DNA from 2 places in the Streptomyces sp. NPDC050806 genome. Region 2 is predicted to be linked to the other one. Evidence: riboswitches for the same ligand, from Rfam matches in the RefSeq annotation. Region 2 holds a riboswitch; the other holds the start of a gene.
The links. Region 2 has a riboswitch for thiamine pyrophosphate ahead of thiO (glycine oxidase ThiO). Riboswitches for the same ligand answer to the same signal wherever they lie in the genome.

Region 1 (5,020 bases), on a different contig from region 2:
CGGGCCGACGTACAGCGAAGTGTTCATGAAGGGCACCGCGACGGCGAACGCACCTACAAAGGCGAGCACCGCCGGCCACCACGGCTGCGGACGGGCGAATTCCTCGTGCACCTCGACCGGCCGGCCGCCGCGCGCCCTCGCGCGGGCGAGCCAGTCGACCACGACGACACCGATGAAGCCGGGAATCCAGTAACCGACGAAGAGCAGCACGTTCTGGAAACGGGCCGTGGTGTCGGCGGCGTGCATCCACAGCACGAGCAGGAAACCGAGCACGGCGGCGACGGCCGCGGCGAGCGGCCGGGGGATGCGCACGCCCGCCGTCTGCAGCGCCAGCGAGCCGCTGTAGTCGTTCATGGCGTTGCTGCACACCGCGGACGCGGCGATGGCCAGCAGCCCGAAGGCGCCGAGCGCCCCGCCACCGAGCAGTTCCTGCACGCCCGCCGCCGTCTGGTCGGTGAACAGGCCCGCGGCCCACAGGCCGAGCGTCTGCACCCAGAGGTACGCGGCGGCCATGCCGAGCAGCGTGTACCAGAACATCCGCTGCCGGGACGCCGAGCGCGGCAGGTACCGGCTGAAGTCCGAGGCGTACGGCGCCCAGGAGATCGCCAGGCTCAGCGCGACGGTGGTGGTCAGCAGGAACGCGCCGGCCCGGTCCGCGCCGTGCGCGCTGGCGGCCGACGGCAGCGGAACACCGTTCAGGAGCTTGACGCTGAGGGCGAGGAAGGCCGCACCCAGCACGAAGGTCATCACGGTCTGGAGGCGGTGGATGGCCTCGTACCCGAGGACGCCGACGACGCCCTGGAGCAGCAGCACCGTCAGCGCACCCAGCCAGAACGGCCAGCCCACCAGCCGGGCCAGCGCATCCCCGCCGAACAGTCCGATCAGTGCGTCCCAGGCGATGGAGGACAGCCATTGGAGGACGCCGGGCAGTACGACACCGCGGCCGAACGCCAGCCGGGAGAGCGGGAGTTGGCCGGTACCGGTGAGACTCCCCCACGTGCCGAGGTACGCGGACGGGGCGGCGCCGAGCAGCGTGCCGAGCGCCATCGCGGCGAACGCCGTCCAGAAGTCGAGCCCGAGGCCGATGCCGACGGTGCCGGTGAACACGCCGGTCATGGTCAGGTTGGGCGCGAACCACACGGTGAAGAGGCGGCCGGGCCGGCCGTAGCGGTTGCCCTCCGGCACCGGGCCGATGCCGTGCCGCTCGACGGACAGATCGCCGGCTCCGGCGGGCATGCGCCCGTCGAAGACGGGCCTCTCGATGGTCATGGGGTTTCCAGAGGTCGGGGTTCCCGATCGGGAACGGGGTGCGGGTAGCATGGTGAGGCACACGAGACACGGGGTGCCCCATCTCAAGGGCTGAGATCACACCCGTCGAACCTGATCTGGATCGCACCAGCGAAGGGAATGTCACGGAGGAATGCCCCTATGACGCGTCCGGCCGACGACCTGCTCGCCTTCACCCGGCAGGCCCTCAACCGCGTACGCCATGAAACACCACTGGTCCAGTGCCTCACCAACCAGGTGGTCGCCAACTTCACGGCGAACGTCCTGCTCGCACTGGGCGCGGCCCCGGCGATGGTGGACATCCCCGAGGAGGCCGGCCCGTTCGCCGGCGCCGCCTCCGGGGTGCTGGTCAACCTGGGCACCCCGCACGCCGAGCAGCGCGCGGCCATGACCGAGGCGGTCGCTTCGGCGGCCGCCGCCGGCACACCCTGGGTGCTGGACCCGGTCGCGGTCGGGTCGCTGCCCGTGCGGACCGCGCTGGCGCGCGAACTCGTCGCCCAGGGCCCGGCCGTCGTCCGCGGCAACGCCTCGGAGATCATCGCGGTTGCCGGGACCGGCGGCGGCGGGCGCGGCGTGGACGCCACCGACGAGGTCGAGTCGGCGGCCGCCGCCGCGGGTGAGCTGGCCCGCGCCACGGGTGCCGTGGTCGCGGTCTCCGGCCCCGTCGACCTGCTCACCGACGGCGAGCGGGCCGTACGCGTCGCCAACGGGGACCCGCTGCTGACGCGGGTGACCGGCGGCGGCTGCGCGCTGGGCGCGGTGCTCGCGGCGTTCGCGCCGCCGACCACGCCGGAGGACGCGGCGCGGGCCGACCGGCTCGCCGCCGCGACCGCCGCCGTGGCGGTCTACACCGTGGCCGCCGAGATCGCGGCGGAGCGCAGCGGCGGACCCGGGAGCTTCGCGGCCGCCTTCCTGGACGCGCTGTACGGCCTGGACGAGGAGACGCTCGGCAAGCGGGCGGCGATCTCGTGGGCGTGAACGGCACTCCCGCTGACGGCACTCCGGCCGCGCACCCCGACCTCTCCGTGTACCTGGTCACGGACGCGGCGCAGGCCGCGGCGTGCGGCCGGGACGTACCGGGCACGGTCGCCGAGGCCGTGGCGGGCGGCGTCACCGCCGTGCAGGTGCGCGAGAAGGACACCGACGCACGGGTCTTCCTGGAGACGGTGGTGCGGATCGCCGCGGTGCTGCCGGAACGGGTCGCGCTGTTCGTCAACGACCGGGTGGACGTGTACCTCGCGGCGCGTGCGGCCGGGGCGCGGGTGACCGGGGTTCATGTCGGCCAGTCCGACCTGCCGGTGGCCGCCGTCCGCTCGCTCGTCGGGCCGGACGCGGTGATCGGGCTGAGCGCCGCGACGGAGGAGGAGCTGCGGGCCGCCGCCAAGGAACCGGCCCGGGTCGACTACGTCGGCATCGGCGCGCTGCACGCGACCCGTACCAAGGCGGACGCGCCGCCGGAGCTGGGCGTCGAGGGCTTCGGCCGGCTGGCGCTGCCCACCCCGCTCCCGGCGGTCGCGATCGGCGGGGTGACGGTGGCGGACATGCCGCTGCTGCGGGCCACGGGCGCGGCGGGCGGTGCGATCGTCTCGGGCATCTGCGCCGCCCCCGAACCGCGGACCGCGGCACGCGCGTACGCGAAGGCCTGGTCCGGTAGGGCCTGACGGGCGGGTTCTCCCGGCGCCCGCCCGTGACGCAAGTCAGCTCGGCCAGTACCGGCTGACGGACACGGGCGGGGACTTCCCCGCGCGCCCGCCCGTGACGCACCTCAGCTCGGCCGGTACTCGGCCGGTGCCACCTGACGGGCAGGGACGGGGACATCCCAGCGCACCCACCCGTCACGCGCCTCGGTTGTACCGGTCCGCCCGTACCGCCGTCGGGCCGTCCGTCGGGCCATCCCTCGGGCCGTCCGGCAGGAGCGAGCCCTCGGAGGCATCCGGCAGGAGCGTGTCCTCGGCGGCAGGGGGGACGGTGCCGGCGACGACGGTCGTGCGGCCGGACGCGGCGCCCCGGCGTCGGGCGACCAGCCGGCGGGTGGCCTCCAGCAGTCCGACGATCACCAGGGCCAGCGCGAAGGCGAGCAGCAGTCCCTTCACCGGGTCCTCGGCGAAGGCCGCGCCGCCGAGGTACCCGATGGCCGTGCTGAGGACCGCCCACAGCGCGGCGCCTGCCGCGTCCAGCAGCACGAAGCGGCGGAACGGGAAGCGCAGGCTGCCGGTGGACAGCGCGGACGCCACCCGCCCGCCGGGCAGGAAGCGGCCCGCGACCACCAGCGACGTGGCGTGCCGCCCGACCATGGCACGCCCCCATGCGTACCGTTGCCGCCCCTTCTCGCCGCGGAGCAGCCGGCCGATCGCCTTCGGCCCTGCCCAGCGGCCGATGCAGTGACCGAGGCAGTCGCCGCCCAGCGCGCCCAGCGCGGCGACCACGGCCAGCAGCGCGAGCTGCGGAAGGTCGGGGCCGGTCAGCACGGCCACCGTCACCACCGTCGTCTCGCTCGGCATGAACGGCAGCAGCGCGTCCAGGCCGGCCACCAGCAGCACGATCAGCCAGAGCCAGGGCGAGTCCAGCTGCGTCTTGACCAGCTCGGCGAACTGGCCGAACAGCTCAGACATGGACCGGCGGCCGGCTGCCGCGGATCGCTGCGTGCGCCTCGGCGGCCAGCGCGCGCCGGTCCCCCGCGGGCTCCAGCCGGGGGTGCGCGGTCGCCCGTACCGTGAGGCCGTCGGCGCCGATCACTCTGTGCAGACAGCCGGCGAAGTCCTCCTCGCCGAGGAACGCGGCCACGGTGCTGGGCGCGCCGTGCTGCGCGTAGGTGATCGTCACCGGGCGGACGGGCGCCCCGGCGTCGAGCGCGGCCTGGAACGTCGCCCGCCGGAAGCCGCCGGTCTCCGTGCACCAGGTCGTGCCCTGCGGGAACACCAGGACCGAGCGGCCGGCGCGGAGCGTGGCGGCGAGCCGGCCGACGGTACGCGGCAGCGTGCGCAGCCCGTCCCGGTCGATGAACTCCGTCCCGGCTCTGCGCGCCGGCGTGCCGAAGAACGGCCACCCGGCGACCTCGCGCTTGGCCAGCGGGGTGGCGGACTCCACCGCCAGCACGGCGATGACGTCGAGCCAGGAGATGTGGTCCGCGACGATCAGCGTGCCGGGGCCGCCGGGACCGCGCGGCACACTGAGCGCCGGCGTACTGGTCTCCAGCCGCAGGCCGAGCGCGCGGAGCACGGCGCGGGCCCGGAGCCGCATGATCCGGGGGTCGGCGAGGCGCGGTCCAGCCGCCGCGCCGCGGGCCAGGGCCGCGTACCGGCGGGCCCGCTCGGCGCGGGGCACGAGGGGCACGGCGTGCGCGGTCGCTCCGCACACCCGGGCGCCGAGCCGCAGGTAGCCCCGGAAGAGCGGCGGGACGCGGGGGAGGGAGGGCTTGGCGGCGCACAGGGACCAGGCGCTCGCCGCGTCCGCTCCGCCGTCGCCGAGCGATACGGAGGCGCAGCCCGCGAGGTAGCGGTGGCCGGACAGCAGGACGTAGCGGGCGAGCGCGGCCCACATCAGGTTGATCACCGCGCCCGAGCGGTGGTCGGGGTGGACGCAGGAGCGGCCCGCCTCGATCATCGAGGAGCGGATGCCGGCCAGCGCACCGAGGTCGAACTCGCCGACGGAGCAGGCGCGTTCGGTACGGCCGGGCGGCAGCTGCCGGTAGGTGCCGACCACGTCGCCGGTGGCGGCCTCGGTGACGATCAGG
Region 2 (5,020 bases):
CACCGCGATCAGCTGGCCCTCCTTGACCAGCTGCCGGACCCGCGTCACCTCGACGCCGAACTCCTCGGCGATGTCGGGAAGCGTGAGCCAGGCGGAAACCAGTCCATCGATCTTTGCGTCAATCTCGGTCACACCCCAAGCGTGCCATCCCCCACTGACAGTCGGTAGCCGGGCATCGCCATCAGTGCACACCACCGGCCACACCAGGGGTCCGGCCGCTCCTCAGAGCCCGGGCAGCGCAGCCGACTTCAGCGGCACCGAGGCGTCGGCGGCGCGTGCCCGGTCCAGCCGGGCGCCGCGCTCGATGAGCTTGCGGCCCTGCGCCAGATCGCGCGGCCTGCCCACCGCCAGCAGCGCCACCAGAGCGCCCTCCCGCAGCCACAGCGCCGTCCACGCCGCGCTCCCCGGGTCACCGCGCCAGACCAGCTCGTCGGCGACCGGGCTGTACCCGGCGCACTGCACGAAGCGGCCGAACTGCTCCGACCAAAAGTAGGGCACCGGGTCGTACACCGTGCCCTCCGCCTCGCACCGGGCGATGTTCGTGGCGACCGTGCGCGGCCCCTGAAGGGCGTTGTCCCAGTGGTGCACGAGGAGGCGGCGCCCGTAGCGCGCGGAGGGGAAGGAGGCGCAGTCGCCGACCGCGTACACATCGGGCAGCGAGGTGCGCAGCCGCTCGTCGGCCCGTACGGAGCGGTCCTCGCACAGCTCGACGCCCGAGCCGGCCAGCCAGTCGGTGGCGCACCGCGACCCGATGCCGATCACCACGGCGTCCGCGGGCAGTGACGTGCCGTCCGCGAGCACGACGGCGCCCTCCTTCACGGCGGCGACCCGGGTGCCCGTACGGAGCACGGCGCCCGCGTCGGCGTACCAGCGGGCCATGTGGGCGGCGACCTCCTCGGGCAGCGCGCCGGCCAGCGGGCGGTCCGCCGCCTCCACGACGGTGACCGCGCAGCCGGCCTCACGGGCGGCGGTGGCGAACTCCGCGCCGATCCAGCCGGCGCCCACCACCACGACGCGCTGCTGCGCCGAGAGCACCGGGCGCAGCCGCTCGGCGTCGTCCAGGGTGCGCAGCACGTGGACGCCCGGGACGCCCTCGCTCCCGGGGAGGGTGGTCGCCTCGGCCCCCGTGGCGATGACCAGGCAGTCGTACGGAACGGGGCCGGTGTCCGTCAGCACCTCGTGCGCGTCGGCGGCGAGTCCGGTGACCCGCCGGCCGAGCTCCAGGTCGATGCCGAGGGAGGCGAAGTCGACGTCGAAGGCCGAGCCGTCCGCCTTGCCCAGCAGCACCGCCTTGGAGAGCGGCGGCCGGTCGTAGGGCGGGTGGGGTTCGGCGCCGAGCAGGGTGATCGTGCCGCGCCAGCCCTGTTCGCGCAGGGCAACGGCGGTCTGCACGCCCGCCATCCCCGCGCCGACGATGACGACGCGGCGCGAGCGGTCGGGGGTCCGCGAGTACTTGCTCTGCTGGCTCACTCGATCACTCTAGGACGCGGTCCTTCGACTGGCTCAGCACCGCGCGACGAGATCTCTGACACAGGGTCACGGTCCGGCCGCGCAGAGCACCCTTACGACGCGTCGGGCACGCGTACTACTCTGACGGCATCTGTACTCGCGGGAGCCCGGACGCACCGGGCTGAGAGGGAGGCTGCGGCGGCCTCCGACCGTACGAACCTGATCCGGGTCATGCCGGCGAAGGGAGGGGCTGGACACTCATGCATCCACCTGCACGTATGTCGCCGGGGACGGCTTCCGGGCACCCCGACGTGGTGATCGTCGGGGGCGGTCTGGCGGGGCTCGTGACGGCCTGGCGCGCCGCCCAGCGGGGCCTGCGCACGACGGTCGTGGATCCGGCGCCGGGCGGCGGCGCGGCGCGCGTCGCGGCCGGCATGCTGGCCGCCGTCACCGAGCTGCATTACGGCGAAGAAACGCTCCTTGGGCTGAATCTCGACTCTGCCGCGCGCTACCCGGCGTTCGCCGCCGAGCTGGCCGAGGCGAGCGGCCGGGAGCTGGGGTACCGGCGGTGCGGCACGCTCGCCGTGGCCCTGGACGCCGACGACCGCGCCCACCTGCGCGAGCTGCACGCGCTGCAGCACCGCTGCGGCCTGGACTCGGAGTGGCTGACGGGCCGCGAGTGCCGGAAGCTCGAACCGATGCTCGCGCCGGGTGTGCGCGGCGGACTCCGGGTGGACGGTGACCACCAGATCGACCCGCGGCGGCTCGCCACGGCCCTGCTGACGGCCTGCGAGCGGGCCGGGGTGGCGTTCGTACGGGACCGGGCCGGACGGCTCTCCGTCGCCGACGGCCGGGCCACGGGCGTCGAGCTGGCGGACGGCACGCCGCTGCCGGCCGGGCAGGTCGTGCTGGCGGCCGGCAGCTTCAGCGGACTGCTGGCCGGGGTGCCGGAGCACGTGCGGCCGCCGGTCCGGCCGGTCAAGGGCCAGGTGCTGCGGCTGAAGATCCCCGCCGCGTACGGCCCGTTCCTCTCCCGCACCGTGCGCGCCGTCGTACGCGGCGGCCCGCTCTACCTGGTGCCGCGCGAGAACGGTGACATGGTCGTCGGCGCCACCAGTGAGGAGCTGGGCTGGGACACCACGGTGACCGCGGGCGGCGTCTACGAGCTGCTGCGCGACGCGCACGAGCTGGTGCCGGGCATCACGGAGCTGCCGCTGGTCGAGACGATCGCCGGGCTGCGTCCGGGCTCGCCCGACAACGCGCCGCTCCTCGGCCCCAGCGCGCTGCCCGGCCTCCTGATGGCCACCGGCCACTTCCGCAACGGCGTGCTGCTCACCCCGGTCACCGGCGACATCATGGCCCACGCGCTGACCGCCGGCGAGCTGCCCGAAGAGGCGCGGCCCTTCACGCCGCTGCGCTTCGGGCCCGCAGTCGCCTCTTCCCCCTCTTCGGCGCAGCGCGCCGCACTTCAGGAGCAGACCGCATGACCCTCCAGCAGGCACCCGAAGCCGCCTCCGGGCCGGCGCCCGTGACCGTCTCCGTGAACGGCGAGCCCCGCGAGGTACCGGCAGGGCTGCCGCTCGACCGGCTCGTGGCGACGCTGACCACCGCTGCCGGCGGGGTGGCCGCGGCCGTCAACGAGGAGGTCGTGCCGCGCGGCCAGTGGCCGGCGACCCCGCTCGGTGCCGGGGACCGCATCGAGGTGCTCACCGCAGTACAGGGAGGCTGATCCGTACAGATGACCGAAACGCACACCCTCGAAGAGACGGCCGCCCCCGAGGCGGCGCCCGCGGCGGACCCGCTGGTCATCGCCGGTACCGCCGTCCGCTCCCGGCTGATCATGGGGACCGGCGGTGCGCCGAGCCTGGACATCATGGAGCGCTCGCTGCTCGCCTCGGGCACCGAGCTGACCACCGTGGCGATGCGCAGGCTGGACCCGACGGTGCAGGGTTCGGTGCTCTCCGTACTGAACAGGCACGGCATCCGGACACTGCCGAACACCGCGGGCTGCTACACCGCCGGCGAGGCGGTGCTCACCGCCCGGCTGGCCCGTGAGGCGCTCGGCACGGACTGGGTGAAGCTGGAGGTCGTCGCCGACGAGCGGACCCTGCTGCCGGACCCGGTGGAGCTGCTGGACGCGGCCGAGACGCTGGTCGACGACGGGTTCACCGTCCTGCCGTACACCAACGACGACCCGGTGCTGGCACGCAAGCTGGAGGACGTGGGCTGCGCGGCGATCATGCCGCTGGGCTCCCCCATCGGCTCCGGGCTCGGCATCCGCAACCCGCACAACTTCCAGCTGATCACCGAGCGGGCCGGGGTGCCGGTCATCCTGGACGCCGGGGCCGGCACGGCCTCGGACGCCGCGCAGGCGATGGAGCTGGGGTGCGCCGCGGTGATGCTGGCCTCGGCGGTGACCAGGGCGCAGGAGCCGGTCCTGATGGCGCACGCCATGCGGCACGCGGTCGAGGCGGGCCGACTGGCGTACCGGGCGGGCCGGATTCCGCGCCGCCACTTCGCCGAGGCGTCCTCGCCGGCCGCGGGTCTGGCCGAGCTGGACCCGGAGCGGCCCGCCTTCTGAGCGATCTGCGCCAGGGGCGTGAGGCGGGTGGACGGCTGCTCGTAGACTCGTCTGCCGTGGACACCACCCTCCAGGACCCCATGGTCGGACAGCTGCTCGACGGCCGTTACCGCGTAGAGGCGCGGATCGCCGCCGGCGGGATGGCGACGGTCTACCGCGCCGTCGACACCCGGCTGGACCGGGTGCTCGCCCTGAAGGTGATGCACCCGTCCCTGGTCGCGGACGCCTCGTTCGTCGAGCGCTTCATCCGGGAGGCGAAGTCGGTCGCCCGGCTCTCGCACCCGAACGTGGTCGGCGTGTTCGACCAGGGCACGGACGGTTCGTACGTGTACCTCGCGATGGAGTACGTCGCGGGGTGCACCCTGCGGGACGTGCTGCGCGAGCGCGGCGCCCTGCAGCCCCGCGCCGCGCTGGACATCCTGGAGCCGATCCTGGCGGCGCTGGGCTCCGCGCACCGCGCCGGCATGATCCACCGCGACATGAAGCCGGAGAACGTCCTGATCGGGGACGACGGCCGGGTCAAGGTCGCCGACTTCGGACTGGTCCGGGCGGTCGACACGCACACCACGGCCTCCACCGGCACGGTCCTGGGCACCGTCGCCTACCTCGCGCCCGAGCAGATCGAGGACGGCGGCGCGGACACCCGCGCGGACGTCTACGCCTGCGGCGTGACGCTGTACGAGATGCTCACCGGCAGCAAGCCGCACGACGGCGGCACCGCGGCCCAGGTGCTCTACCAGCACCTCCACGAGGACGTGCCGCCGCCCTCCGGGCTCGTGCCGGGGCTGCCGCCCGAGCTGGACGACCTGGTGGTCGAGGCGACCGCGCGCAACCCCGAGGTGCGCCCGCAGGACGCGGTCACCCTCCTCGCGCTGGCCAGGAACGCCCGCGCGGCGCTCACCGAGGAGCAGCTGGACGCGGTGCCTCCGGGCGCGAAGCCGGCGACCGGTACGGCGGGCTCGGAGGACCGCACGAGCGTGATCCAGCGCG

Region 1: another riboswitch for thiamine pyrophosphate. It lies ahead of thiM (hydroxyethylthiazole kinase); the one in region 2 lies ahead of thiO (glycine oxidase ThiO).

What each region holds. Positions count from the first base shown of each region.
Region 1 covers NZ_JBVJIF010000010.1:388,616-393,635, reverse strand. The annotation lists gene ACZ6WH_RS31205 (purine-cytosine permease family protein) at 1-1,269, opposite strand, end outside; TPP riboswitch at 1,329-1,425, shown strand; gene thiM (hydroxyethylthiazole kinase) at 1,429-2,265, shown strand; gene thiE (thiamine phosphate synthase) at 2,262-2,948, shown strand; gene ACZ6WH_RS31190 (DedA family protein) at 3,123-3,899, opposite strand; partial or broken gene ACZ6WH_RS31185 (lysophospholipid acyltransferase family protein) at 3,892-4,422, opposite strand; partial or broken gene ACZ6WH_RS31180 (GNAT family N-acetyltransferase) at 4,705-5,020, opposite strand, start outside.
Region 2 covers NZ_JBVJIF010000003.1:339,919-344,938, forward strand. The annotation lists gene ACZ6WH_RS10825 (Rv2175c family DNA-binding protein) at 1-132, opposite strand, end outside; gene ACZ6WH_RS10830 (NAD(P)/FAD-dependent oxidoreductase) at 223-1,401, opposite strand; TPP riboswitch at 1,599-1,712, shown strand; gene thiO (glycine oxidase ThiO) at 1,710-2,936, shown strand; gene thiS (sulfur carrier protein ThiS) at 2,933-3,178, shown strand; gene ACZ6WH_RS10845 (thiazole synthase) at 3,188-4,030, shown strand; gene pknB (Stk1 family PASTA domain-containing Ser/Thr kinase) at 4,087-5,020, shown strand, end outside.